2 regions of the Telluria sp. ZB4P34 genome follow, and region 1 is predicted to be linked to the other one. Evidence: predicted binding sites of a transcription regulator. Region 1 holds the regulator's gene; the other holds the start of a gene.

The links. The regulator sigma-54, encoded in region 1, starts transcription at its own class of promoters, with help from an activator protein. The targets are predictions, from matches to a motif close to TGGCANGNAANCTGCTTT.
Region 2: AC56KL_RS07410 (PEP-CTERM sorting domain-containing protein) is a predicted target of sigma-54. The motif match lies at 12,786-12,803, and genes of this name have one in related genera.

What each region holds. Positions count from the first base shown of each region.
Region 1 covers NZ_JCASIF010000032.1:34-8,028, reverse strand. Annotated here, with positions in the region: gene AC56KL_RS23105 (monovalent cation:proton antiporter family protein) at 1-1,127, opposite strand, end outside; gene AC56KL_RS23100 (KpsF/GutQ family sugar-phosphate isomerase) at 1,225-2,247, shown strand; gene AC56KL_RS23095 (KdsC family phosphatase) at 2,247-2,789, shown strand; gene lptC (LPS export ABC transporter periplasmic protein LptC) at 2,815-3,414, shown strand; gene lptA (lipopolysaccharide transport periplasmic protein LptA) at 3,444-4,010, shown strand; gene lptB (LPS export ABC transporter ATP-binding protein) at 4,007-4,789, shown strand; gene AC56KL_RS23075 (RNA polymerase factor sigma-54) at 4,789-6,252, shown strand; gene hpf (ribosome hibernation-promoting factor, HPF/YfiA family) at 6,311-6,664, shown strand; gene AC56KL_RS23065 (enoyl-CoA hydratase/isomerase family protein) at 6,814-7,899, shown strand.
Region 2 covers NZ_JCASIF010000003.1:92,318-113,567, forward strand. Annotated here, with positions in the region: gene AC56KL_RS07350 (FemAB family XrtA/PEP-CTERM system-associated protein) at 1-663, opposite strand, end outside; gene AC56KL_RS07355 (XrtA system polysaccharide deacetylase) at 718-1,602, opposite strand; gene AC56KL_RS07360 (XrtA/PEP-CTERM system-associated ATPase) at 1,599-2,636, opposite strand; gene AC56KL_RS07365 (TIGR03016 family PEP-CTERM system-associated outer membrane protein) at 2,651-4,237, opposite strand; gene AC56KL_RS07370 (XrtA-associated tyrosine autokinase) at 4,218-5,207, opposite strand; gene AC56KL_RS07375 (XrtA system polysaccharide chain length determinant) at 5,226-6,755, opposite strand; gene AC56KL_RS07380 (S1 family peptidase) at 7,136-7,942, shown strand; gene AC56KL_RS07385 (XrtA/PEP-CTERM system exopolysaccharide export protein) at 8,100-8,714, shown strand; gene AC56KL_RS07390 (hypothetical protein) at 8,909-9,475, shown strand; gene AC56KL_RS07395 (HPr-rel-A system PqqD family peptide chaperone) at 9,517-9,777, shown strand; gene AC56KL_RS07400 (HprK-related kinase A) at 9,771-10,694, shown strand; gene AC56KL_RS07405 (nucleotidyltransferase domain-containing protein) at 10,694-11,794, shown strand; gene AC56KL_RS07410 (PEP-CTERM sorting domain-containing protein) at 11,871-12,740, opposite strand; gene AC56KL_RS07415 (ThiF family adenylyltransferase) at 13,164-13,991, shown strand; gene AC56KL_RS07420 (PEP-CTERM/exosortase system-associated acyltransferase) at 14,021-14,872, opposite strand; gene AC56KL_RS07425 (PEP-CTERM/exosortase system-associated acyltransferase) at 14,900-15,769, opposite strand; gene prsT (XrtA/PEP-CTERM system TPR-repeat protein PrsT) at 15,830-18,610, opposite strand; gene AC56KL_RS07435 (hypothetical protein) at 18,833-19,135, opposite strand; gene AC56KL_RS07440 (MoaD/ThiS family protein) at 19,269-19,538, shown strand; gene AC56KL_RS07445 (WD40/YVTN/BNR-like repeat-containing protein) at 19,541-20,641, shown strand; gene icmF (fused isobutyryl-CoA mutase/GTPase IcmF) at 20,800-21,250, opposite strand, start outside.

The DNA of each region.
Region 1 (7,995 bases):
GCGAGCAACATCGACAGCACCATCGAGGCCAGCACCAGCTGCAGCAGGAAGGGGTCGACCAGCTTCGAACCCATGGCCAGGTTCAGCAGCACGAAGCCGAACTCGCCTGCCTGGGCCAGCGCCAGGCCGGTGCGCATCGCCACGCCATCGCTGGAGCCGAAGGCTTTCGCCAGGGCCGCGATGATCGCGAACTTGAGCATCACCGGGAAGATCACCAGCGCCAGCACCATCCACCAGTGCTCCAGCACCAGCTGCAGGTTGAGCAGCATGCCCACCGTGATGAAGAACAGGCCGAGCAGCACGTCGCGGAAGGGCTTGATGTCTTCTTCCACCTGGTGCTTGTACTGGGTTTCCGAGATCAGCATGCCGGCCACGAAAGCGCCCAGCGCCAGCGACAGGCCGGCCTGCTCGGTGATCCAGGCCAGGCCCAGCGTCACCAGGAGCAGGTTCAGCATGAACAGTTCCTGCGAGCGGCGCTTGGCGACCACGGTGAACCACTTGCGCATCAAGGACTGGCCGAACTTCAGGAGCAGGGCCAGCACGAAAGCCGCCTTGAGCGCGGCCCAGCCGAGCGTGACCACCAGCTCTTCGGCCGGCCGGGCCAGCGACGGAATCAAGATCAGCAGCGGCACCACGGCCAGGTCCTGGAACAGCAGGATGCCGATGATGCGGCGCCCGTGTTCGCTTTCCAGCTCGAGGCGCTCGGTGAGCATCTTGACGACGATGGCGGTGGAGGACATCGCCAGCGCCCCGCCCAGGGCAAAGGCGGCCTGCCAGCTCACGTGCAGGCTGGGCGACCACCAGGAAATGAACAGCCCGAAAGCCATTGCCGCCACAATCGTCAGGACGACTTGCGCCAGCCCCAGGCCGAACACGATGCGCCGCATCGATTTGAGCTGGGCCAGGGAGAATTCGAGCCCGATGGAAAACATCAGGAAGACGATGCCGAATTCCGCCAGCGTATGGGTGGCGGGACTGTCGTCGGCAAGCGCCAGCGCATGGGGGCCGATCAATACGCCGACGGCCAGATAGCCGAGCATCGGCGGCAAGTGAAGCATCCGGAAGGCGACCACGCCGAGCACGGCGGAGCCCAGCAGGAGCAGGGTCAGTTCAAGTCCGGAATGCATCGTCCCCAGTGTGTGTTGTTGTCGTTCTTATACGATTTGTCGCTCTTTGTTACGACTGGCAAGTTTTTTGCTTACCCAATTCGTTTATACTGCCGACATGAGTGTAACCCATGAAAAAATAATGCTGAAAAGTTTCGACGAGGGCCAGGCCAGGCGCGTGCTCGAGCTGGGCCGCGAGACCCTGGCCATCGAAGCCGACGCGATTCAAGCCCTCCATGCCAGGCTGGGCGACGACGACAATTTCGTGCGCGCCGTGGCGCTGCTGTATGGCTGCACCGGGCGCGTGGTGGTCTCGGGCATGGGCAAGTCCGGCCACATCGCCCGCAAGATCGCCGCCACCCTGGCCTCCACCGGCACCCCGGCCATGTTCGTGCACCCGGGCGAAGCCGCGCACGGCGACCTCGGCATGGTGACGACGCACGACGTCTTCATCGCCATTTCGAATTCGGGCGAATCGTCCGAATTGCTGGAAATCCTGCCCGCCATCAAGCGCATGGGCACCCCAGTCATGTCGATGACCGGCAAGCCGCAGTCGCGCCTGGCCAGGCTGTCCGAGATCCACCTCGACATCTCGGTGGCCAAGGAAGCCTGTACCCTGAACCTGGCCCCGACCACCAGCACCACCGTCACGCTCGCGATGGGCGACGCGCTGGCCGTGGCGCTGCTCGACGCGCGCGGTTTTCGCGAGGAAGACTTTGCCATGTCGCACCCGGGCGGCGCCCTCGGCCGGCGCCTGCTGACCCACGTGCGCGACGTCATGCGCAGCGGCGAGGCGGTACCCGCAGTGGGCCTGGACACGCCGCTCACGCGCGCGCTGCTCGAGATCAGCCAGAAGGGCATGGGCATGACCGCCGTGGTCGACGACGAACGCCGCCCGGTCGGCGTGTTCACCGACGGCGACCTGCGCCGCCTGATCGAGCGCGTGCAGGACTTCTCCAACATCAGCATCCGCGACGTGATGCACGCGAACCCGCGCCGCATCCACCCGGAACAGCTGGCGGTCGATGCTGTCGCCGTCATGGAAGAATTCCGCATCAACCAGATGCTGGTCGTCGATGCGGACGACCGCCTGGTGGGCGCGCTGCACATCCACGACCTGACCCGCGCCAAGGTGATTTGATGAGTGTCCTGATCACTGGGCTCGAACACATGCAGCGCGCAGCGCGCGTGAAAGTAATGATCTTCGACGTCGACGGCATCCTCACCGACGGCAGCCTCACCTACGGCCCGGACGGCGAAGTCACCAAGACCTTCAACGTGCTGGACGGCCTCGGCATCCAGCTGCTGAACAAGACCGGCGTGAAGACCGCCATCATCAGCGCGCGCCAGTCGCCGATCGTGGTCAAGCGCGCCGCCGATCTCGGCATCCCGCACGTCTACCAGGGCATCCACGACAAGCGCATCGGCTTCGCGGAGCTGCTCGCCGCCACCGGCGTGGGAGCGGACGAATGCGGCTACATCGGCGACGACGTGATCGACCTGCCGCTGCTCACCCGCGTGGGCTTCGCCGTCACCGTGCCTTCGGGCCACCCGGAAGTGCAGTACCGCGCGCACTACGTCACCAGGAATGCGGGCGGACGCGGCGCCGTCCGCGAAGTCTGCGACCTGGTGATGCGCGCGCAGGGCACCTACGAAGCGGCGCTGGCGCCGTATTTCGCCTGAGCGCCCACACGAAACACACAGGCATATGGTCAACTACAAGCGCACCGCCCACCGCTGGAAGCTGCTGGCGATCATGATGATCGCGACCTTCTGCGCCTTCGGCAGCTTCTGGCTGCTGCAGGTGATTGAACGCGAGGATGGCGATGCCCGCCTCGGCGGCTCCATGACCGAACCGGACTACATCGTCGAGAACTTCTCCTTCGTGCGCATGACGGAAGAGGGCAAGCCGAGCTACGTGGTGTCGGGCAAGCGCCTGGCGCACACGCCGGAGGGCGACGTGTCCCAGGTCGAGCAGCCGGTGATGCAGAGCATGACGCCGGGCCGTCCGCGCATGACCATCGTCGCCAGGAGCGCCCGGGTCTTCCACGAGGAGCACCGCGTCGAACTGCTCGGCAACGTCGACATCCAGCGTCCGGCCACGCCCACCACCGAGGCGCTGCGCGTGCAGACCCAGGCCCTCACCGTGCTGCCCGACGAAGAGATCCTCAAGACCGAGCGGCCGATCCAGATGCAGCTGGGCGCCGCCACCGTGACCGGCACCGGCATGGTCGCCAACAACGCGACCCAGAAGCTGCACCTCGCCAGCCGCGGCCAGATCGTCTATCCGCCACGACAGCGCCAGTAAGGGCGCCGCGTCAACCCAGGACAAGCAACATGAAAAAACTCATCGCAGCCGCCTGCCTCACCCTGGCCGCCTTCGGCGCCTCGGCGGAGCGCGCCGATTCGCTCAAGCAGGCCGTGATCAACTTCGATACGCTCGACGTGGACGAAGTCACCCAGACCCGCATCGCCACCGGCAACGTCGTCGTCACCCGCGGCACGTTGGTGCTCAAGGCCGACCGCGCCCTGGTGAAGGAATCGCCGGAAGGCTATATGACGGTGACCCTCACCGCCAGCAACGGCAAGCTGGCGACCTTCCGCCAGAAGCGCGACGGCGGCCCCGACCTGTGGGTGGAGGGCCAGGCCCAGAAAATCGAATACGACGAGCGCGCCGAGCTGGTCAAGCTGTTCACCAATGCCGAAGTGCGCGAACTGGAGAACGGCCGCATGACCAACGAGATCAAGGGGCCATTCGTCTCCTACGACAACCGCCGCGAAGTGGCGCAGGTGCGCAACGACGCCAGCGGCACCAGCAAGGTGGGCGGCGGGCGCGGCACCCTGATCATCGCGCCGCGCAGGCCTTCAACTGCGACGGCGCCAGCCGAGGGCGCAAAGCAATGACGGCATCGATGACGGCGGCGCAGGCCACGGCGCGCGAAGGCTGCAGCACCCTGCTGGTCAAGGGCCTGCAGAAGAGCTACGGCAAGCGCCTGGTGGTGCGCGACGTCTCGTTGCAGGTCGAGTGCGGCGAAGTGGTCGGCCTGCTCGGCCCCAATGGCGCCGGCAAGACCACCTCGTTCTACATGATCGTGGGCCTGGTGCCGTCCGATGCCGGCACCATCGACATCAACGGCACCGACATCTCCAGCCTGCCGATCCACCGGCGCGCGGTGCTGGGCCTGTCCTACTTGCCGCAGGAAGCCTCGGTGTTCCGGAAGCTGACGGTGGAGGAGAACATCCGCGCGGTGCTGGAACTGCAGCGGGTGGACGGCAAGCCGCTGGGCAAGGACCAGATCAACGAGCGCCTCGACACCCTGCTGGCCGAACTGCAGATCGAGAAGCTGCGCGAGAACCCGGCGCTGTCGCTGTCGGGCGGCGAGCGGCGCCGGGTGGAGATCGCGCGCGCGCTGGCGACCAACCCGCGCTTCGTCCTGCTGGACGAACCCTTCGCGGGCGTGGACCCGATCGCGGTGATCGAGATCCAGCGCATCGTGCGCTTCCTGAAGGAGCGCAACATCGGCGTCCTGATCACCGACCACAACGTGCGCGAGACGCTCGGCATCTGCGACCGCGCCTACATCATCAACCAGGGCGCGGTGCTGGCCTCGGGCCGCCCCGACGACATCATCGCCGACGAATCCGTCCGGCGCGTCTACCTCGGCGAACACTTCAGGATGTAATGAAACAATCCCTGCAGCTCCGCACCTCGCAGCATCTCGCGCTCACGCCGCAACTGCAGCAGTCGATCCGCCTGCTGCAGCTGTCCACGCTCGAACTGCAGGCCGAGATCGAGCAGATCCTGCATGACAACCCGCTGCTCGAACGGCTCGACGATCCGCTCGACCGCTCGGTGCGCCTGCTGGCCGACGGCGCGATCAACAACGCGCCCGCCAATGGCGAAGCGCCGCAGCCGGGCCAGCAGGAGGAGCAGGCCAAGCCCGAGGCCGAAGGCCACGAGGAGGGCCTTGAGGCCGAACGCGGCGAGTCCGAAGGGGACTGGGGCAGCGAGGGCGGCGGACGCGGCGACGGCGACGAGGACGGCCGTCCGCAGCTGGAAGCCGACTCCATCACGCTGCGCGAGCACCTGGCGGAGCAGATCCGCCTGAGCGCCTGCAGCGCGCGCGACCGCGCACTGGCCGAACTCGTGATCGATGCGCTCGACGACAACGGCTACCTGGACGAGCCGCTGGACGAGATCCATGCGCGCCTGCCGCAGGAACTCGAGATCGGGATGGACGAGCTGCGCTGCGCGCTGGCGCTGGTGCAGAGCCTGGACCCGGTCGGCGTCGGTGCGCGCAGCGCGGCCGAATGCCTGGCGCTGCAGATCCGCCGCATGCCGGGCGTGCCCCTGGTGACGCGGCGCCTCGCCCTGAAGATCGTCGAGGGTTACCTGACCTGGTTCGCGCAGCGCGAATACACCAAGCTCAAAAAGGCGCTCGACTGCGACGACGAGGACCTGCGCGAAGTGCAGGCCGTGGTCCGCCAGTGCAATCCGCATCCCGGCGCGGCTTTTGGCGCGGGCGTGTCGGATTTCGTGGTGCCGGACGTGATCGTGCGCCGCTCCAAGAACGGCTGGCAGGTAGCACTGAACCCGGAAGTGATGCCGAAGCTGCGCGTGAACTCCCTGTACGCCAACCTGCTCAAGGGCGGAAAGAGCGAAAGCCAGATGGGCGCGCAGCTGCAGGAAGCGAAGTGGCTGATCAAGAACATGCGCCAGCGTTTCGATACGATCCTGCGTGTCGCCGAGGCAATCGTCGAGCGTCAGCGCAACTTTTTCAGCCACGGCGCCGTCGCCATGCGCCCTCTTGTTTTACGCGAGATAGCTGATACACTAGGCCTACACGAGAGCACGATTTCTCGTGTCACAACGCAGAAATACATGCTGACCCCGCACGGCATGTTCGAGCTGAAGTACTTCTTCGGAAGCCATGTCGCCACCGAAGCGGGGGGAGAAGCCTCCTCGACGGCGATCCGCGCTCTCATAGCGCAATTGACAGGAGCAGAAGACCCTAGGAATCCTCTATCCGACAGCAAGATCGCGGAGATGCTCGGGGAACAAGGTATGGTCATTGCGCGCCGGACGGTTGCCAAGTACCGCGAAGCGCTCAAGATTCCGCCCGTCAGCCTCCGCAAATCCCTGTAAAGCTACTGCCCACTCTCACCTTGTGGCGCGGGCAGGGCACCTTCCCAAAGGAGTGTGTATGAACCTCACCATCAGCGGCCACCATCTCGAAGTCACCCCCGCCATCCGTGAATACGTTCAGAATAAGCTCGAGCGCATCACCCGCCATTTCGACCATGTGATCGACACCCACGTGTTCCTCGCCATCGATAACCTCACTGAAAAAGAGAAACGGCAGAAAGCCGAAATCAATTTGCAGGTATCCGGCAAGATTTTGCATGTCGCCAGTGCGGCGCAAGACCTCTATGCGGCGATCGACACGCTCATGGACCGGCTGGACAGGCAGGTTCTAAAACACAAATCCATGCTGCAAGACCATAACCACGTGGCGCACAAGCGCCTTCCGGACATCGGAGAAGCTGAAGCCGCGTAACGCAGTTCCTGCGAACGGGCTGTAGCACAACAGCAAGGGCGTCTGAGGGGGCGCCCTTTTTGCGTTTGTAAGGCCTGTTATTTTTCTCCGCTTCCGGATTTGTACAAATGTTCTGTAGAATGCATGTCTTTTCGATCACAGACATTGCCATGACCGAATACGTCCTGACCCGCGTCGCCAACCGCACCGGCGTCATTACGCTCGACCGGCCGAAAGCCCTGAACTCCCTCTCGCTCGACATGGTGCGCGACCTGACTGCCATCCTGCTGCAATGGAAAGAGGATGCCGGGGTCGATGCTGTAGTCATCACGAGCACCAGCGAGAAGGCCCTGTGCGCGGGCGGCGATATCCGCTTCTTCCACGAGATGGGCCAGGTGGGCCCGACTGGCGGCAGCGCGCTGCTGGAAGACTTCTTTACCGAAGAATACGCGCTCAACCACCTGATCCACTTTTATCCGAAGCCCTATATTGCCGTGATGGACGGCGTGGTGATGGGCGGCGGCATGGGCATCGCCCAGGGCGGCCCGGACTGCGGCCTGCGCATCGTGACCGAGCGCACGAAGATGGCGATGCCCGAGGTGAACATCGGCCTGTTCCCGGACGTGGGCGGCAGCCATTTCCTGTCGCACGCGCCGGGCCAGCTGGGCCAGTACCTGGGCCTGACCGGGCTCACCATCGGCGCCGCCGACGCGCTGTACGTGGGACTGGCGGACGTGTTCGTGCCGGGCGCCGAGCTGGGCGGCCTGATGGCGCTGGTGGCATCGACGCCGGGGCGCGGCTTGCCGGGCGCAATCCGCAGCTACGCGGCGCAGTTTGCCGGCCAGGTGGGCGCCAGCGAACTGCAGGCGCAGCGCGGCGTGATCGACGCGCACTTCGGTGCGGCCTCGGTGGACGCGATCATGGCCTCGCTGGCGCGCGACGAGAATCCGTTCGCGCAGAAAGCGCTCAAGGCGATGCGCCAGCGTTCACCCCTGATGATGTGCGTGACACGCGAGCTGCTGCAGCGCGGCGCGTCGCTGGATGTGGCGGACTGCCTGCGCATGGAACGCAACCTGGTGCGCCGCAATTTCGAGCACGGCGAAGTGCTGGAAGGCGTGCGCGCGCTGGTGATCGACAAGGACAACCAGCCGAAGTGGAATCCGCCGACGCTGGAAGAGGTGACGCCGGAGATGGTGGCGCGGTTCTTCGAGCCGGTGTGGCCGGCGTATGCGCATCCGCTGCGGCATCTCACGTAGGGTGGTCGGCTCGTGAACTGACCCCAGAAAGTTGGACACTAACTTTCTGGGGTTTTATGGGGAAGTACACACCTGCCTTCAAGCTGATTGTCGTGC
Region 2 (21,250 bases), on a different contig from region 1:
CAGCGCGAAGTATTTTTTCGGGAACACCGGGGTGCCCAGGCGCAGCACGCTGTTGGCATAGGCCTCGAACATGCGGTCGACGTTGTTCTCCACCACGCCCTTCAGGCCCAGCTTGATCCCCTTGCGCACCATCGCGCGCTGCTTGCGCGGGATGGCGTTCATGTTGGCCTCGTCGTCCGCACTGATCTCCTTGCGGAAGGTGACGTACAGCTCCTTGGTATGCCAGCTCGCGTCGTCCGGGTGGGCACGGGTCATGCCGCGGTACTCGAGGTGGCCCACGCCCAGCTCGCGCGCCAGCTTGTCGGCCGCTTCGTCGAGCAGCACGCGTGCGCCCTCGTCGATGGCCGCCACGCCGCCGTACACGCAGAAGGGCATCGCGCCCAGCGAGTGGCCGAACAGGCGGCTCTTGATCTCGGCAAGGGGCAGCACGCCCTGGATCTGGCCGTCCTGCTGGACGTAGTAGAACCAGGTCTTGATGCCGAAGGATTCTTCGATGACCTTCTGCCACCCTGCCAGGTGAAAGAAGGTGGCGTCCGGGCAGGCGCGCACGAAAGCGTCCCAGCGCGCGCGTTCGTGCGGCTGCAGGAGGTGGAGGGTTTGCGGTCCGGTGGCGAGCACCGGGGCGGCGCGCTTGGCCTGTGCCGCTTCAATGATCGAGTTCATGCCGTGCTAAGCCTTGTTGGTGTTGTTGTCTTGCGTCGGTACTGCGAAGGGTGTTTATCGTTGGTCGAGGAAGATGCGGTCCATGCGGTCCCAGGCGAAGTCGCGCGCCAGCTGCTCGAGGCGGCCTTCCATGCGCTCGATGTTCACGTAGTGGCGGAAGCGCGACTTGGCGTCCAGGCCTTGTGGGCGCGGCTGGCCCGGGTCGAGTTCCCACGGGTGGAAGTAGAACAGGGCCGGCTGGCGGTCTTCGCGGTTCACTTTCTGCATCATCCAGCGCGACAGCGCGTAGGGCAGCAGGCGGAAGTAGCCGCCGCCGCCGGCGGGCAGGTTCCGGCCCAGCATGTTGACCGTGGTGACCGGCACTTCCAGCAGGCCGTCCGGGCCGTGCGGATAGAAGGCGAAGCGCGGCGCGTCCGGCATGCCGTAGTGGTCGTGGGCGATCGGGTAGATGCTCGAGCTGTAGCGGTAGCCGGCTTCCTGCAGGGCCTCCAGGGCCCACAGGTTGCCGTGGCCGATCGAGAAGCTCGGCGCGCGGTAGCCCAGCACGGCCTGGCCGCCGATGTCTTCCAGCAGCGCCTTGGACGAGCGAATGTCGTTGTCGAACTGGGCGCGGTCCTGGTCCGAGGCGCGCAGGTGGCCATAGCCGTGGCTGGCCAGTTCGTGGCCGGCGGCGACGATTTTTCGCACCATGGCCGGGTAGCGCTCGGCAATCCAGCCCAGGGTGAAGAAGGTGGCCTTCACGCCGTGGCGTTCATAGATGGCGAGGATGCGTTCCATGTTGGCCTCGACCCGGCATTCGCGCGAGGGCCAGGACGTGCGGTCGATGTAGGGGGCGAAGGCCGAGACCTGGAAGTAGTCCTCGACGTCGCAGGTCATGGCATTCCTGATGCGCTCGCCCGGAGCGGGGGCTGGGCGGGAGACGGGTTCGTAGGGTTTCATTCCTGGTTATCCATGTGCTGGGCCGCGGCGCCCTGCGGCGTGGCGACGATTTTCTTCAGGATCGACAGTACCGAGACGATCGACTTCTCGAGGCGCATCATGCGTTCGTCCAGCAGCTCCACGCTGGCGCCGGCACGGCGCTCGGCGGCGCTGTCCAGCGCCTGCGCTTCGCCCTGCGACAGGGCGGCCGCCGGGGCGGGCGTGCCCATCACCTCGGGCAGCTCGAATTCCTCGGCGATGTCGCTCACCACGGTGTGGATGTCGGCATCGCCGAAGGCATGCATCTCTTCCAGGTAGCCCATCAGGAGCACCCGGTCCATCAGCGTATTGGTCTTGCGCGGGATGCCGCCGCTATAGGCGTAGATCGCGGCATGGGCGCCGTCGGTGAAGGAAGGATCGCCCTTCCAGCCGACCGTGGCCAGGCGGTGCTCGACGTAGGCGCGGGTTTCCTGCGCGTCCATCGGTCCCAGGTGGTAGCTGGCGATCACGCGCTGGCGCAGCTGTTGCATGCCGGGGCTGTGCAGGGTGGCGCGGAACTCCGGCTGGCCGAGCAGGAAGGTCTGCAGCAGCGAACGGTCGTCGGTCTGGAAGTTCGACAGCATGCGCAATTCCTCGACCGTGCGCGCGTTCAGGTTCTGGGCCTCGTCGATCACGAGCAGGGCGCGCTTGCCCTGGCGGTCGACGCCGCGCAGGAACTGCTCCAGGCGGTTGAGCAGCTCGGCCTTGCTGGCGCCCTCGTAGGGCAGGCCGAAGCTCGACACCACCATGCGCAGTGTGTCTTCCGGATCGAGGCTGGTGTTGACGATGTGGGCGGCGACGATCTGGTCGGTCGGGATCTTGTTGAGCAGGTTGCGCACCAGGGTGGTCTTGCCCGCGCCGACTTCGCCGGTGATGACGATGAAGCCTTCGCCCTGCGACAGGCCGTAGTCGAGGTAGGCCATGGCGCGCTTGTGGCCCTTGCTGCCGAAGAAGAATTGGGGGTCCGGGCGCAGCTGGAAAGGCTTGGCGGACAGCCCGTAGTAGGTCTCGTACATCGCTTGCTGGCTCCTTAAAGCTGGACGGACAGGCTGGCGGAAATGGAATGCTCGTGGTACGGGCCACTGCTCCGGCCGAGGCGGCCGAAGGTGCCGAAACGGCGGTTCAGGTCGACCGCCGCGCGCACGTTGCGCCCGAGCTGGTGGCTCAGCCCGAGCCGGAACTCGCGCCGGGTGTCGACGGTATCGGTGGTGAGCGAGCGGCTACGTCCCCAGCTGGCCATGGCGGTCGCGCTCGAGCGCGGGCTGAGGCGGTACCTGCCGGTCGCGGTTGCGCTGTGCTGGCGCACGTTGTCGTTGCGCGAGCCGACCTGGGTTCCCAGCAGGACGCTGTCGCTCTGCTGGCTCGACAGGGCGATCCGCTCGCTGCTCGACAGGGTCAGCACGGCGCTGGTGCGCGGCAGCAGGAAGGCCATCGATCCCTGCAGTTCCTTCTTGCGGAAATAGCGGTTGCTCAGGAAGTTGACGCTGTCGGCCAAGCTGTCGGGCAGGCCGTTCTCGCGCATGTAGGCGGCCACTGCCTGCTGGCGCTGGACCGGGTCGGTGATCGAGGCCGAAAACAGGCGGTCCAGCAGCGCGCTGGTGTCGATCGTGGACGGCAGCAGGAATTGTTCGCGCGAGGTGGTCACGCCGTCGGTGTAGGCGACGTTCCACGAGGTGCGGCGGCTGCGGTGCAGCAGCGAGAAGTTGCCGGTCTGGCCGTAGAAATGGCGTCCGAGCGCCGCGTTCATGCGGGTGCGCTGGGAAGGCGTCCAGTCGAAGCCGAGCGACCAGTTGCGTCCGGCCGTGTCGCTGCCGAGCCCCTCGAACTGGTAGCTGTCGTAGCCCACGCTGGCGGTCAGGCCGAGGCGACCGGTGAGTGCGTAGCGCAGGTTGGCGTTCGTGGCTTCGCTCGAGGTTTCGCCGCTATAGGTATCGTCCAGGTCCTGGCGGAAGTGGGTCAGGCCCCAGCTGACCTTGCCGAACGCGGTGCCGCTGGCCAGGCTGGCGTTGATGCTGTCGCCGACGCTGGTGCCGAAGCCGCGCGCGCCTCGTCCTCCCTCGACCCGGTCGCGCGCATAGCGCAGCGCCAGCGTGGCCATGCGGCCGTAGCGCTGTTCCAGATAGGGGCTGATGCGCCAGGTCTTGACCTTGGCCTGGTTGCCCGCCAGGTAGGGCGCGTCCGCGACCCGGGGGCCGAAGGCGGAGATGTCGTTCGGCCTGGACGACGCGCTGGCGTCGACGTACAGCAGGTCCTTGGCCAGCGTGCCGCGGCCCCGCACGTCGTATTCGAAGCTGTGGTCGAGCTTGTCGCGCAGCGCGTCGTCACGGTAGGCGAAATGGCGCCACAGCGCCGTGCCGGTCAGGGCAAGGCGCGGGCCGGTGTTGTAGAACGTCACCGACGGAGTCGCTTCGCTGATGAGCTGCGAGCGTTTCGAGTCGTTGCCTTCCTGGTAAAAATTGTCGGTGTAGCGCTCGGTCAGGGCGAGGGCAGGCACCACGCGCCAGTCGGCGCGGCATTCGGAAGCGAGCAGCATGGCCGCCAGCGCCAGCGGGGCAAGGCGCGGCAGGCGCGACCTGCGCGCCAGGCAGGCACGCCCTTCACCCATAGTGATAGTCATACGTTTCTTCGATGCCGGGGATGTCCCTGGTCTTGTTATAGATGAGGTTCACGTTGGCGCAGCCCTCGAGCTGGCGCAGTGCTTCGCCGACCGCGTGCTGGGTGGTCTTCTGCGCTTCCACCACCATCACGATCTGGCCCATGTGACTGGCCAGGGCGCGCGCTTCGCTCGTGAGGAGGAGCGGCGGCGAGTCGAAGATGACAATCCGGTCTGGATAGCGGTTGGCGATCTCGTGCACCAGGCTCGCCATGGTCGAGCTGGCGAGCAGCTCGGTGGCGCGCGGGGTGCTGGTGCCGGCCGCCAGGATGCTCAGGGTATCGACGTTGGTGCGCAGCAGGACGTCGGAGACGTCGAGCTTGTCGTCCACCAGCACGTCCATCAGGCCGCGCTGGGCCGACAGGCCGAGCGTGTTCAGCACCGAGGGACGGGCCACGTCGGCGTCCACCAGCAGCACGGTATGGTCGAGTTCCATGGCAATGCTCATCGCCAGGTTGATCGCGCAATAGGTCTTGCCCTCGCCCGGCAGCGAGCTGGTCACCATGATCAGGTTGGCCGGGTTCTCGCCTTCCTTGCGCTCGGCGAAGGCACGCTTGAGCAGCGGACGCTTGATGATGCGGAAGTCTTCCACCAGCGCGGTGCGGCCGCCGGCGGCGGTGACCATGCCGCTGGCGCGCATCCTGGCCAGGTCGATGTCGACCTTGCGGGTCTGGCGCGCGGCCGGGCTGGATACCGCCGCAGCGGCGCTGTCCGCCTCCAGGACCGGAGGGGCAGAGGCGGCAGGGGCGGCGGCCGGGGCCGGCAAGACCGGGGGCGAGGTGTGCACCGCGGCAGGCGGTTCCACGACCTCGACATCGGCGGGCAGGACCTCGACACCGGCAGGCAGCACCTGCGCCGGAACGGCCACCGGCACAGCGGCGGCCTGGCCGCGCTCCTGGTCGATGCGGCGCGCTGCTTTTTCGATAATGCTCACGTCAGCTCCTTGTATCGGTTACAGGCCCGGGCGGACCAGGATGGCGGTCACGCCCGCGCCGTAGATGGCCAGCAGCACCAGCACGGCAGCGCCGAGCGCGACCAGGCGGCGCTTGCGGCGGATGGTCTGCTGTTCGGTCCAACTCATGCTGATCGAGCCGAGGATCGGCAGCCCGGTCGCTTCGCGCAGGGTGGCCTGGCTCAGGAAGGTCGGACGCAGTTGGCTCATCAGGAAGGCGGAAGCCAGGCCGGCGGCCAGCGCACCCACGAACACCAGCGAGAACGCGCGCAGGCGGTTCGGGCCGGACGGCAGCGCCGGTGCGGTCGGCGGGTCGATCACGCGGAAGGTCAGCATGTCGGTGGCCGACGACAGGTCGCCCGACAGCCTGGCCGACTCGCGGCGCTCCACCAGTTTCTGGTAGTTCTCGCGGTTGACTTCATAGTCGCGGTTGAGCTGGGCCAGCTGCGCCTCGATCTCCGGCGCCTGGACGCTCTGGGTGCGCAGGCGCGCCACCCGCGACGCATATTCGGCCACGCGCGCCTGCAGCGACGCCACGCGCGCTTCGGCTTCCGACAGCGACACGTTGAGCTGCTGCAGCATCGGGCTGTAGCCGGCGCCAGGGTCGGCGCTCGGTTTGCGGTTCTTGGCCAGGTCTTGCTTGCGCGCATTGAGCTGCTCGAGCAGGCGCGTGTTGGCGATGATATCCGGGTGCGCTTCGGTGTACTGGGTGCGCAGGTTGTCCAGGTTCTTCACGACGGTAGCGATGCGCGCTTCGAGCTCGGGGTCGGTGATCGGCGTGGCCGCGATGTCGCCCGGCGTGGCCTGGCCGCTGATACGGCGGCGGATCGCGTTGCGCGCCTGCTCGGCTTCGGCCAGCTCCAGGCGCGCCGTGTTCAGCGCTTCGCTGGTCGCGATCATGCGCGAGCCGAAGTCGCCGCCTTCCCGTGGCAGCATGCCCAGGTTGCGGATCTTGAATTCCTTCAGGGTATTCTCGGCCCCCGCCAGCTTTTCTTCATACGAGCGGATCTGGTCGTCGATGAACTGGACCGCCTTGTCGGAATCCTGTTTCTTGCCGCCGAAGCTGCCTTCCATGAAGATAGTCAGCAGCGACTGCACCACGTCCTTGCCCAGTTTCGGGTCCGGCGCGCTGTAGCTGATGGTGTAGATGTCGTCGCGCTCGGTGCCGGCGATCTTGATCTTGTCCATCAGCTCCTCGACCATCGCGTCGTGTTCCTTGCTGGACTTGGCCTTGACGTCGAGGTCGACCATACGCATCACCTGCTCGACGTTCGGGCGGCTGATCAGGGTGCGGCGCATGTAGAGCACCTGCTGCTCGAGGTTCGGCAGGGTAGTCATGCCGGACAGCAGCGGCTTCAGGATGCTCTGGGTGTCGACGTAGACGCGCGCCGACGCTTCATACTGGTTGGGCAGTTTCAGGACGACTACCCAGCCCACGATGGCCACGGCCCAGGTAATGAAGACTGCATGCCAGCGATACTTCCCGATAGCTTTGAGGAAGGTAAGGATTGCGGCTGTGATATCTGCCATATCGTGCTTTCTCGCCTAGTCGCTTGCCTTAGTAAGCTGGCAAGCTGATCCATCAATGAATTAGTCAAATAGTTTGCATGATCGCTTGTTGACTGAGCAATTGCAATTACGGTTCGGAAAAATAGCCGAGGGAGGCGACACAACCAGTCCTCTCTGCAACATAAATTCCTAAACGCAACTCATACTTGACAGCTTTTACCCGCTTTTGCCGCCTTAAAGTTACAAGATGGCAACGTTTAGTTGGCAAATTGCTTCACGACTGTCAATTTTTTCGTCAAGTCAGCGGCCGTATCGCGTACACTCGTGACCGTTTCTTTAACGAAAATTGCCCTGTATCAAATACGTATTTTAATGTCGGAAATACAAAAGTGCCCACACGATTGATTCTTCCCCGAAACGTCCCGGGCCGGCACCAGCGACGCCGCAGGGCGGCGCTGGCGGCACTGGTTCTCGGCCTCGGTACGATCGTCGGTGCAGTGCGGGCCCAGGACCTGCCGCGCACGGTGGCCCGGGTAAAACCGTCCGTAGTCGGGGTCGGTACCATGCTCAAGACGCGGCAGCCTGCTGTCGTGTTCGTGGGAACCGGATTTGCCGTTGGCGACGGCCTGAGCATCATCACCAATGCCCACGTGATCCCGAAGCTGCTGGACCTTGCGCGCAACGAGGAGCTCGGCATTGTGGTTGGTGGAGAAGGCGAAACCGTCAGCTTCCGCCCGGCGCGGCTGGCCGGACTCGATGCCGAGCACGACCTTGCCCACCTGCGCCTGACAGGGGCGCCGCTGGCGGCGCTGGCGCTGGACACCGACGACAGCGTGGCCGAGGGGCAGGACCTGGTTTTCACCGGCTACCCCCTTGGCATGCGGCTGGGCCTGCACGCGGCGACTCACCGCGCGCTGCTGGCCGCGATCACGCCGGCAGTCAGGCCATCGCTCGACTCGCGCCGGCTGGATGCGCGCGCGATCGCCCAGCTGCAGCGCTCGGCATTCGGGGTCTACCAGCTCGACGGCACGGCCTATCCCGGCAACAGCGGCAGTCCCTTGTATCGGCCCGACAACGGCAATGTGGTCGGTGTGATCAATTCGGTGTACCTGAAAGGGCTGAAGGAGAGTGCGGTATCGAATCCAAGCGGCATCACCTATGCGATCCCGGTGCGCCACGTGCGCGAGCTGTTGAGGCGCGCGCCCTAGTGCCGGCAATGCCTTGACAGCGCCGGTATTTCAATTGTGCACGTGTTGCCTAAGTGCTATGGTATAGAATTATGCTCGACCGACTCAAGCATGTTGCCGCTTAGCCAGAAAGGCCTGCGGCGCCCGCCAACCAGAGGATTTTGACGTGAGCACGAAAATGACCCATCAGATCAAGCACGCTGCCCAGGCCGCGGCGCTCAGCTGCCTGTTCGTCCTGGCCGGCTGCGCCACCACCCCGGCTCCCGTACCGTCAGCCGCGGCGGTCAACCCCGAATATCTGATCGGACCGGGCGACTCCATCAACATCATCGTCTGGCGCAACCCGGAAGTGTCGATGTCGGTCCCGGTACGCCCGGACGGGAAGATCACCACTCCGCTGGTCGAAGACCTGCCGGCTGCCGGCAAGACCTCGACCCAGCTGGCGCGCGACATCGAAGCGGCGCTCGCGAAGTTCATCCAGCAGCCGGTAGTCACCGTGGTGGTGACGAATTTCGTCGGCAATTATAGCGAGCAGATCCGTGTGATCGGCCAGGCTGCCCGTCCGCAGGCACTGCCGTATCGCAAGGATATGTCCCTGATGGACGTACTGATCGCCGTCGGTGGCGTCACCGAATTCGCCTCGGGCAACCGCGCCAGCATCATCCGTACCGTGGATGGCAAACAGCAGAAATACGCGGTGCGCCTTGACGACCTGATCAAGGACGGGGACATCTCCGCCAACATCACGATGCGTCCAGGCGACGTGCTGGTGATACCGGAGAGTTTTTTCTAAGAGATTCCTGACAGCTGTCGGAAAATTTGACACAGCGCCCAGGAATCTCGCTAGACTGGGCTTGCCAGGATGAGCGTGGCACGCTATGCGCTTGTTTTTGCAGACAGTTTTGCGTAATCGAAGCGGAACGGCATATTTCTTGCTTAAGTGTAACTGTGCCGTTGTAGTGAACCACCAATGCGAGGATAGACACCGTGTCCACCGAAGACCAAGCAGAGCGCCCCGCGCAGGGAGCGCCGATGAGCCCGCGCGGCGCAGGGCGTCGACGCCTGGCCAAGGCCGGGCTCGGCGCGGCCGGCGTGTTATGGACGACGCGCAGCCATGCGCTCAACTTCAAGTGCGCGTCGCCCTCGTCCGCGCTCTCCAGCGGCCTGAGCAGTAACGATGCGGACGACACGAGACCGGCCTGTATCGGCAGGTCGCCGGGCTACTGGAAAAACCATGGGGGCTGGCCGGTCGAGACCTCGACCTTGTTCGGGGAGGTATACCCTTGCTCAAGCGCCAATATGAACACCTATGGCAAGACGTCGCTGCTGAAGATGCTTAGTTCGCAAAGCTGGGACAAGCAAAACATCGGCATGCACATGGTGGCAGCTTACCTGAACGTCAAGTCGGGAAAGATCGGCTTCCTGTCCGAGCGCACCCTGATACAGATGTGGACGCAGCTGCAGAGTTCCGGCCACTATGAGCCCGCACGCGGTATCTACTGGAATGTCGAGACCACGAAGAATTACCTCGAGTCTACCTATAACGGCAATTAAGCATGTCGCGGGTCGATTCGCCGCATCCGCTTTGGCGTGTGATGAACGGGCAGTCCTTGCACTACCGCTGCTGGGACGACGAAGCCGTGTTGTACAACGACCTGTCCGGCGCCACCCACCTGCTGGGACCGGCCGCACTGTGTGTGCTGGAAGCGCTGCGCCCAGGGCCTGCGTCCCCGGCGGTGCTGGCCTCCAGGCTGCTCGAGGAATTCGACATCGATGACGAGGCCCTCGGCAGCCAGCTCGAAACGCTGCTCCGCGAACTGTCGCAGCTCAGCCTGATCGAGCCCTGTCCATGCTGACCGTGGCCAGCCTCGGCCGCGATGAAGTGCGCCGCCGCCTGGCCCTGTCCGGGCCGGGCCTGGTGCTGCGCACCGGCCCTTTCCGCAACCGCATCCGTACCGACCTCGGGCACCTCGCCGACGCCATCGCGCTCCTGTATGCCGACTCTCCGGTGGAAGGCGAAGATGGCTTCGCCGATTTCCAGCTGAGCTTCCGGCGCTCGGGCGGCCTGCGCCGCTGGTACCGCCCGCAGGTGCGGTTCGACAGCGACGGCCGGGCGCCGTTCCAGCCCCTGCCGCTGGGCCAGGCCCTGGCCATGTTCGAATGGGTGATGAACTGGTGCGTCACGCAGCATGCGCACGGCTACCTGATTTTCCACGCCGCCGTGCTCCAGCGCGGCCATGCCGGCGTGATCCTGCCGGCGCCGCCCGGTTCCGGGAAGAGCACGCTGTGCGCCGCCCTGGCCACCCGCGGCTGGCGCCTGCTGTCGGACGAGCTGACCCTGGTGCGGCCGCACGACCTGGCCCTGGTTCCGCTGGCGCGCCCGGTCAGCCTCAAGAATGCCTCGATCGGAGTGCTCCGCGAGTTCGCTCCGGATGCGCTGTTCGGCCCGGAAATCCATGGCACCACCAAGGGCACCATCGCCCACATGCGTGCGCCCAGGGCCAGCATCGCCGCCGCCGATGAGCCGGCGCGCGCGACCCACATCGTGTTCCCGGCGTATGCTGCGGGCGCACCGGCGCAGCTGACTCCACTGCCGAAGGCGCGCCTGTTTACCGGCATGGCCGACAACAATTTCAACTACCCGGTGCTGGGCGCACGGGGCTTCGACACCCTCGGGCGCCTGGTCGATGACTGTGCCGGGTACACGTTCAGCTACGGCCGGCTCGACGATGCCATGGCCGTGTTCGAGCGCTTTGCCGAAGGCGGCCACTGATGCCCGGCGCAAGGCCGCTGCCGCTGCTGGTCGAGATCCTGCGCGAGCCGGTACGGATCGGGCGGCTCGACCTGTCCGGCTGGGACCTGGTGCTGCGCCAGGCGGCCAATGCCGGCATGGTCGCAACACTGGCGGCAAGCCTGGACCAGGCCGGACTGCTCGACACGGTGCCCGCTGCGCCGCGCCGCCACCTGGACTGGGCCGCTGCCGGGGCCAGCCGCCACCGGGGCGCCGTGCGCTTCGAGGTCGACCAGATCCGGCGTGCCCTGGCGGGCCTCGGCATGCCGCTGATCCTGCTCAAAGGGGCAGCCTATGCGTTGGCCGGGCTGCCGCCGGCGCAGGGACGCATCTTTTCCGACGTCGACATCCTGGTGCCGAAGGAACGCATCGGCGAGGTCGAGGCGGCGCTGATGCTGCACGGTTGGGCCGGCACCAAGCAGGATCCCTACGACCAGCGCTATTACCGCGACTGGATGCACGAGCTGCCGCCGATGGAACACGTCCAGCGCGGCAATACGATCGACGTGCACCATGCGATCCTGCCGGAAACCGCGCGCATGCGGCCCGACCCTGCGCTGCTGCGCGCGGCGGCGCAGCCGGTTGCGGGCAGTGCTGGCCTGTGGATGCTGGCGCCGCATGACCTGGTGCTGCACAGCGCCGTGCACCTGTTTTCCGAGGGCGAGATGGACCATGGCCTGCGCGACCTGCTCGACCTGCACCGGCTGTTGCAGCACTTCGGCGCCAGACCCGGATTCTGGGATGGTCTCGCGGCGCGCGCCGTGCAGCTGCAATTGGCGCGGCCGCTGTTCTACGCGCTGCGGTATTGCAGCCGCCTGTTCGGGACCGTGGTGCCGGCGGCGGTGCAGGCCCAGGCCGATGCCGCAGGCCGGCCGCCCTGGCCCTTGCTGGCGCTGATGGATGCGCTGTTCCTGCGCGCCTTGCTCCCGCCGCACCCGAGCTGCGCCGACCGCTTCACCCGGCTTGCGCTCGGGGTCCTCTACCTGCGTGGCAACTGGCTGCGCATGCCGCCGGTGATGCTGGCGCGTCACCTGTTCCACAAGGCCTTCATCGCGCCGCGCCACGCCGAAGCGGCCGTGTAAACGGAAAAGGCCGGATCCGTAAGGATCCGGCCTTTCGGCTGTCTGGCGCTGCCGGGTTTCCCCGGCAGTCAAGACATTACTTGGCAGCGCGGCGGCGGCGCAGGCCGGCCAGGCCGGCGAAGCCCAGGCCCAGCAGAGCCAGCGAGCCCGGTTCCGGGACTTCGCCGATGGAGCCGTCGACGTGGCCGCTGGCGTCAACGGTCCAGCCGTTCAGGCCTTGGCCGTTGTTGTTGTCGAAGGTGGTGGTCAGCAGCAGATCGTGGCCATCTTTTTGCGAGTTGGTATCGAACTGCTTTGCCCAGGCGCCACCGGTCACGTCCAGGTAGCCCGAACCGAAGCCCGTTTCACCGTTGTTGAAGAAGGTGGAAGCGTAGGAATTCTCACCCACCGGCGAATCGATCGCATTCGGAGCGAAAATAGCGTCGAGGGCCAGCGTGCCGCCGATGTCGGTGATGCCTTCGTAGCCCATGGCGCCAATGCGGCCGGTCGGACCGATGGAACCATCATACATGGCATCGTTCAGGTACATCTTCAGCCAGCCACCTTGGCTCAGGGTCGAAGTGAGGGTGACACCGCCGTTGACCACTTGGGCGTACACGTCGTACAGGCCGCCGAAGACACCGGTCAGGTACTGACCGCCTTGGCCAGCGACGAAGATTTGCTCGCCGGTCGACTCATTGCTGATGCTTTCGACCGAGAAGATGCCCCAGGTATCTTCGCTACCGATGCCACCTGGCGATTTCATCGCTGCGGCTGCATCGCAGCTTTCGCGGGTGTTGCACACCTCGCCCGAACCTTGGTAGCCAACGGTGCCGGCATCGAAGGCGTTGAAGGTAATCTTGATGTCGCCCACGCTCAGATTGATCGGAGCGGCGCTTGCCGGGGCAGCCAGACCGCAAGCCAGAGCGATACCAGCAACAGCTTTCGAAACTTTGTTCATGTTCATCTTAATCCTCACAAGGTGGTTATACACAACAGCGACGATAAACAATTAGCATTATCTGTGCCAGCTTTAAGGTTGAAATGTAAGTAATTGATTATAAAGATAAATTGTATGGTTTCCTTATGGAATTTATTATATCCACACTCGGATTGTAAAAGATGCCGACAGTGCGCTATTTAACACAAGCGTTTATTAGATGATATAGTGCAATAACGTTCGATTCTAGGTAGTTTATTAGTGGAAAGATATTGCACTGCAATAAAAATATTAATTAAGGTAAATAGAAATGTTATTGATACCGGGGTCGCTACCTTCAATTACAATTTATTTACGAATCGAAATAATGTTGTTTTTGATAAAATTTGTGCTGTCTGCTACCAGGTATACTGCAGTTAGGCTGAAACTTAACCGATGATTAGGAATCCCATGACTACTTTTGATTACAATGAATTTACTAAACGAAACTCTGGTTATATTCACGCAGGGACGCAGGATAAGATTGCACAAACTCGCATCCTGTTTGCGGGCTGCGGACTCGGCAGCGGACCCGTGATCTGTGCCGCCCGGACCGGCTTCCGTCATTTCGTGCTCATCGATGGCGATACCGTCGACGCCCACAACCTGAACCGCCAGTTCTTCGACTTCGAAGACGTGGGCATGTCCAAGGTCGAGGCACTCAAGAAGCACATCCTGCGCATCAATCCGGAAGCGACGGTCGAAGTCCATGTCGCCATGCTGGACAAGCACAACGCGGCTGAACTGGTCAACAAGGTCGACGTCATCTTCGACACCATCGATTTCGTCGACCTGGAGGCGGTGCTGGCCCTGCACGGCAATGCGGCTGCCCAGGGCAAACCGATCTTCACGGCGCTGAACATTGGTTTCGGAGCCGGTGTACTGTATTTCCCTCCGCATTCCGGCAATTCGCTGCCGGAGCTCCTGCAGCGCGACGTCGAGGCTGCAGCCGCCGAGGGGAATCTGAACTATACGGCCGTGTTTACGCGGGTAATGGGGCGCATCGGTGCGCACCTGGACGAACAGGTCAGGGAAGAAGTCGCGAAGGCCCTGACCATCATGGAAGACGGCACCGCGTGCCCGGCGTCGCAGATTGCGGTGGGAAGTTTTTCCGTAGCGGCGCTAGCGATGGCGATGATGCACGACATGCTGGCCGAAATGGACGTGCCGGCAGCGCCGCACATGGTGATCCACAGTTTCCGCAACCATGTCACCAGGATGGTGAATATCGCCGCTTAGTGCCTATCCCGGCCTACCGGGACAGGCATTTAGTGATCGTTGCCCATGCCCGGCTTGCGCACGACGTGCACGCGCGACGGGTGGCTATGTTCGACGACCGGCGGCCTTTCGGCAAACCAGGCCGCCAGCGTCGGATTGCTCATCGCCAGTTTACGCCGCAGGTCGTGCAGGTCGAGCACATAGGGCGTTACTGATCCATAATAGTTCGCTTCCGGGCCGATTGCCATGAACCGGAAACCCATCTTCTTCAGTGCATGCGCCAGCGAGCGTTCCATGGCCGCATACCAGTAACGAATCCCGGAATCCAGGCTGTGGCGGTACATTTCACGGTACATGCCGAGCAGGAGCATGGGTGAGGTACGGTCGCGCCGGTCGATGGCCGGATCGAATTCCTGGGATGGATCGTCATGCTGCACAAAGCCGGGGATGCCGAGCACGCTATCGGCGCGCCGGCGCCGGTGGCTTTTCTTCACGACCAGGCGCGAAATCTCGGCCGCCTGGTCCCGGCTGGGCATCTCGTAGTCGCTGAATACCTGGCAGTGCAGCTCGAACGGGTAGGGCTTGGACGAATGCGGCTGCACCAGCCTGACCGCCCCGATCAGCTTTTCATCCAGCGTATACGCAGCAAAGTGGGTCGACGCATCATCGTAGTCGTCGAGCTCCATTCCGTCGACGTACTGTTCCGGCTGGAGGAAGGCGCACTCCAGGCAGTAGACCTGGTGGCGCAACCTGAAGATATCGTTAGGAATGTTACTGGGATTACAGCCGCGGTAGGCGCGAAAAATCTTGCGATTGACGTGATCGATTGTTTCCTGATGAGCCCCGAATTCCACGCGGGACAAGAAGGCGTCAGGGTCGACGCGTAGTTTTCCGTTGTCCATCTGTCCTTGTCCAGTTCTGGAACCAAGTTATTTTTTCTTGAGCCCTCCCATGAGATTCCGGGCCATGGTCTTCACCATGATCCAGAAGGGAATGGGCTCGTCGTTGAACCAGGCCGCAAGAAATTTATTTTCTTTTCGTAAACGCTCGAGTAGTTCATCCAGGTCCGCCATGTGCGGGGTAACAGGGCCGTAATAATCGACCTGTGGCCCAATTGGCACAAACCTGAATCCCATCTTTTCCAGCGAGCGAGCCAGCGACCTTTCCATAGCGGCATACCAATAACGAATCCCGTTCTGGCGGCTATAGCGGTACATCTCCCGATACATTCCCAACAATAATAGCGGACTATTTTGGCGCCTGTCGCTCCGTACGCTTGAGTACGGTTTAATGGCGCCAGTGCTGCCTTTTTCAAGGAAATCTTGCGAAATGCCTTCCATCGAATCGCCACGGCGACGGCGGTAGACTTTCTTTACGACAAGACGAGAAATCTCGGCTGCCGACTCGCGCGCCGGGGCGACGAAGTCCGGGAATGGGCTGCAATGGGAGGCAAACGGATATTCCTGATGAGGATGGGGCTGGACGAGACGCACGGTCCCAATCAGGTTATTGTCGAGCGTGTACGCGGCGAAGTGAATGGAACAGTCGTCGTATTCGTCCGTCTCCAGCTCTTTTTGGAATTCGCTTGCGTCGAGATATTGTCTTTCCAGGCAGTAAACTTCATAGCGCAGACGAAATATTTCTTTTAGAACACAGGAATCGATATTTCCCTTTAGCACTTTTTGAAAAGTGAAATAGGGAATAAGAATATCGCGCTTGCCATTTAATAGGGTAATCAGCCTCGTGAATCGACTCGCCGAGGCTCGTTCAGATGTTTCTTGTCGAGTAAGGGAAGTCATCGTAGGAAATATTTAGAGCCGTCAGGCAAAAAAAAAGGCGGCCACGAAGGCCGCCCGGTTTTACAGCTGTCGTAATAAAGCTCTTGCTTCATCCATCGCCGCAAATGGCTGTCCTCCCGCAAGGGACTGTTCGGCTTCCTTGCGTGCCCCTGCCTTGTCACCGGCTTTGGCAAGCGCGGCCGCCAGGTGGAAGCGCACATCGGACGACTTGGGCGCAGCATTGACTGCCTTGCGCAGCAGTTCGATGCCGCGCGCAGTGTCGCCGCGCTGGACTAGGATCCAGCCGAGGGTATCCATGATCGCCGGATTGTTGCCGGCCAGCTTATAGGCCTGTTCCGCCATCGGCAGCGCGCGCGCGTCGTTTTCCTCCTGGTAGGCCCAGGCCAGGTTGTTGAGCGCGGCGGGGTTCGACGGATTGGTCTTGAGTGCAGCCTGCAGCGCCGCGATGGCTGGCTTGAACTGGCGTTTGGCCAGGTAATTATCGGCCACCAGCATGGCAATCATGTCATTGCCGGGATTGGCGGCATGGTATTTCACGAGCCGCGCCTCGCTTTCGGCAGCCTTGCCGTTCTGGACCATCACCTGGTGGATTTTCGTCAGGATTTGCGGCGAATTGGACATCGCGAACGCTTTTTCGAACGCTGCCAATGCCGGCGCCGTCTTCTTCTGCGCCAGCAGCAGTTCTCCTTCTACCAGCAGGCCGGTAGGCGCTTTCGGGTTCTCCGCCTGTATCTGGCGTGCAATCGCGAGCGCTTCTTCATGCTTGCCGCTGCGGGTCGCCAGGTCGATCTGCCCCATGCGTGCCTGGACGAACTTGGGGTCGATCGACAAGGCGCGCTTGAGGCTTTCCCCCGCACCGCTGTCGTTTTTCATCAATACCTGCACGGAAGCCAGGCGCATGAACGCCGGCGCCGATTTCGGCATCGCCGCGGTCAGCTTGCTATAGGTCTCGAAGGCGCCGTTCAGGTCCTTGTTGGCCACCTGGACCTGGCCCATCGTGTCCAGCACGGCCGGATCAGCTGGATGCGCGGTGATCGTCTTGCGCATCAGTCCCAGGGCCTTCTCGGGTTGCTTCACGTTAAGGTAATGGCCGGCCAGCGCCAGCGCCGGGGCGACCTCTTGCGGATTCTCGGACTGGGCTTTTTCCAGCCAAGTGGTGGCTTCGGCAGCCCGTCCCTGCGACAGCTCGACGGCCGCCAGCGCGCCCATGGCCTGGATATTCTTCTTGTCCTTCGCGAGCATGGCTTCGAATCGCTTCTTCGCCCCTGCCACGTTCTTCTCGCTCATGTCGAGGCGCGCCAGGTTCGAAACGGCAGGGAAGAAGGTCGGGTTCAACGCGACCGCTTTCTCGAAGCTGGCGCGGGCGTTCTTGATGTCCTGCTTGCCCAGGTAGACGCCGCCTTTCACGTGATGCACGACGGGATTGTCGGGTTGGGTTTTCTCGAGCGCCAGCGCGGCCGCCAGGGCCTTGTCGAGCTGGCCGCGGCGCAGCTCGGCCTGGACCAGGGCAAGGCCGGCTTCGGTCGATTTCGGATCGAGCGTCGTGGCGCGCTCCAGTTCGCCGATCGCCTTGTCCCAGTCGCCCTGTGCCATCTTCGACAGGCCGAGCGAGGTACGGATGCTCGCCGCACCCGGCGCCAGCGCACTGGCCTGCTCGAGGTAGGAGGATGCCTTGGCGAAGTCGCGCGACTGCAGGTAGGACTGGCCGGTCAGGGCCAGCAGCTGCACGTCCTGGTCGCCGTTCTTCAGGGCCGGCGCCAGCACCGCGGTTGCCTCGGCAGGCTGACCGGATTTGAGCAATGCCTGCGCCAGCAGCTTGCGCGCGTAGACATTGTTCGGAAGCGTCTCCAGGTATTTGCGCAGGTGCTGTTCGGCTTGCTGGTTGCTGCCCAGGTTCAGTTCCACGGCGCCGGAAAGCAGGACACTCGGCATGTGCTCGGGCGCGGCTTTCAGGATTTTCTGCAGGGATTCCTTCGCTTCGGCATGCTTGCCACCCGTGTAGGAAAGCAGGGCCTGGGCATAGGTCACGTTCAGGTCGGTGCTCCAGTGCTTCTTCGCAGCATCGATATCGGCTTTCGCCGCGGCGAGGTCGTTGGCGCCGATATGGATATAGGCCTTTTCGACGTGGGCGCTGCGGTGTGCGGGATTGATTGCCAATGCCTTGTCATAGGCGGCCAGGGCTTCCTTGACCTTGCCCTGGCTGCGCTGCAGGTGGCCCACCATCATCCAGGCTTCGGTATTGCCGGGGTCGCGGGTGGTGGCATCCAGCATGAAACGGTTGGCTGCTTCCAGGTTGTTGTCTGCTGCTGCCAGGCGACCGAGGCCGATCAGCGCGTCGCCGGCGTTGGCGTTCACCGCCAGCGCGGCGTCATAGGCTTCCTTGGCCTTGTCTTTATCGCCCAGCATGAGGTAGGCATCGCCGCGGCGGGCCAGCAGCAGCGGGGATGCCTTGGCTTCCTCCGGCGTGATTTCTTCGAGGAGTTCTTTGGCCTTGCCTTGCTGGAGCAGGGTGCGCGCGATCAGAGGCAGCGTCTTGTCCGGTGCGGCGCCGAGGCTGGCGGCTTTGCGCAATTCCTTGTCCGCCGACGGGATATCGCCGCGTTCGAGGTGCATGGTGCCCAGGCGCAGGCGGGCTTCGGCGTTTTCCGGGTTTTGCGAAACCGCATTCTTGAGCTGGATCAAGGCAGCTTTGCGGTCGCCTTTTTGCTCGTACTGCTGCGCTTCCGCAATCAGTTCCTCTGCAGTCTGCGTACGGCTGCAGCCAGCCATGCCTGCACTCAGCAGGATAGCGCCGGAAACCACGGCAACGGCAAGTTGTTTCTTGGTGAGAGTACCCGGCATTGTCATTCCCTTTGATGAAGGCGCTTGCGTTACAAATGGTATGGGTGCAAGCGAAGTTCCCGAGTGTTAATAATACACTAAGGAATCGGCTGAAAAGGCCATGAGCTCATCCGTACGCGCAAATAGCGCGTGCCTGTTGCTATTCGGCGTTGGTGGCATGATAAGTATTGATTGGAGGAAAAATAGCAGCAGTTCGCTGCAGATCGCGGCCGGCCTGGGCTGTCAGGGTTTGCGCAGGCGGCTGAGCAAGGCGTCGACATTGTCGCCGACCGGCAAGCCATGGCGGCGCAACAGTTGCACGTGCAAGACCAGGTTTTCGAGCACCAGCTTGGCCGACACGGCGAGCAGGGTCATCAAACGGTCTTCGGTGCTGAAGTTTTCCATGGAAGCCGCCATCTCGCACAAATGCGTGGCCACGAGGGCGCGCAGTTCGTCTTCAGGGAAGGGCAGGTCGGCGAAATCGATCGGGTCTTCCTGTTCGACTTCGTGCATCAGGGCGGCGAGCTGGTCGGGCTTGATCGGCATGCGTGGACTCCGCTGGTATCGGTGAGTCTATTCTAGGTCAGCGCCGCCCGTGACAGCCACGGGATTGGACAGCGTGCAGGCAATCCTGCGAAGATAGATAGGAATCTTGTACAAGAAACGAAGGGCGGCCACGATGGCACGACTATTCTTCACCCAGCAACTGGCACGCTTTACGACTGTGCCGCAAGTCGAGACGGCGGCGCACGACTTGCGTAGCGGACTAGACGCTGCCTTTTCCATCAATCCGCTGCTGCGTGGATACGTGCTGGACGACCAGGGCCGGCTGCGCGCCAACGTAACAATCTTTATCGATGGCCGGCGCTGCCGCGATACGGCGTGCCTGGACGACCCTTTGCAGTCGGGCAGTCAGGTCTATGTGCTGCAAGCACTTTCTGGAGGCTAAACATGAGCGAGCGTGCTTACCTGTCCACCCGCAAAGGATTGTTCGAGCTCCACAAGGCGAACGGCGGCTGGGAATTCGGTCCGGTTCACTTCCTTGGCGAGCCGGTTTCAATGGCGCTGCCGGACCGGCGCGATGGCAGCGTGTATGCTGCGCTGAACCTGGGCCATTTCGGGGTCAAGCTGCATCGCCGCCGTGCGGGTAGCGAAACCTGGACCGAGCTGCCTGCGCCCGCCTACCCGCCAAAGCCGGCGCCTTTGCCAGGACAGAACGAAGACAAAACTGACTGGAACAACCGGATGATCTGGGCGCTGGAAGCAGGCCATGCCAGCCAGCCCGGCCTGCTGTGGGCGGGTACCCTGCCCGGCGGCCTGTTCGTTTCGAGCGACCATGGCGACTCGTGGCAGCTGCTACGCTCGCTGTGGGACGTACCGCAGCGCGCCAACTGGTTCGGAGGCGGCTACGACGTACCCGGCATCCACAGCATCAGTGTCGACCCACGCGACCCGAAGCTGATGCTGGTAGGGGTGTCCTGCGGCGGCGCCTGGCGCAGCGAGGACGGCGGCGAGAGCTGGACCGTTAGCTCGACCGGCATGCGTGCCGACTATATGCCTCCCGAGATGAACGAGAACGAAGAAATCCAGGACCCGCACCGCATCGTGCGCTGTATCGACCAGCCGACCGTCCTCTGGTGCCAGCACCATAACGGCATGTGGCGCTCGATGGACGGTGGGCGGTACTGGCAGGAAATCACTGCAGCGCCGCTGTCGCGTTTCGGCTTCGCAGCAGCGGCCCATCCGAAAGACGGGAACACGGCCTGGTTCGTGCCATTGGAGGCGGACCAGCGCCGCATCCCGGTCGGCGCCGCGCTGGCAGTGATTCGCACGCGTGATGGCGGAAAAAGCTTCGAGGTGCTGCGCGATGGCCTGCCACAGGAGCATTGCTACGACATGGTCTATCGCCATGGACTGGCGGTCAGCAATGACGGCAATACCCTCCTGATGGGGTCGACGACAGGCGGGGTATGGATTTCGGAAAACGGCGGCGACAGCTGGCAGACCCTGTCCACCACGCTGCCGCCGGTGTATGCGGTGAGCTTCGGTTAGCGCATCGCCCAATCGTGCTCGAGGTCCACCACGACGTAAGGCAAGCTTCAGTCGCGCAAATTTCCGACATCCGGACCGCGCTCCAAGCGAGGCTGCGGCCTTGAGCTAGTTCTTGACCGAACTTTGTCGCTAGTCCGGTCAAGATTCATCTACCTGAATTACATATTGCGGCGGTACTGCCCACCAACCTCGAACAGCGCGGTCGTGATCTGGCCCAGCGAGCAGACGCACACCGCGTCCATCAGCCTGGCGAACACGTTCTCGTTGTCGATCGCGGCCTGCTGCAGGGCGGCCAGGGCGGCCGGGGCCTTGTCGGCATGGCGTGCGTGGAAGGCTTCCAGGCGGGTCAGCTGCGACTGCTTTTCGTCGTCGGTCGAACGCGCCAGCTCGATCGTTGCCGGTGCACCCAGACCGTTCGGATTGCGGAAGGTGTTCACGCCGATGATCGGCAGGGTGCCGTCGTGCTTCTGGTGCTCGTACAGCATCGACTCTTCCTGGATCTTGCCGCGCTGGTAGCCGGTCTCCATCGCACCAAGCACGCCGCCGCGCTCGGCGATGCGCTCGAACTCCTGCATCACCTGCTCTTCGACCAGGTCGGTGAGCTCGTCG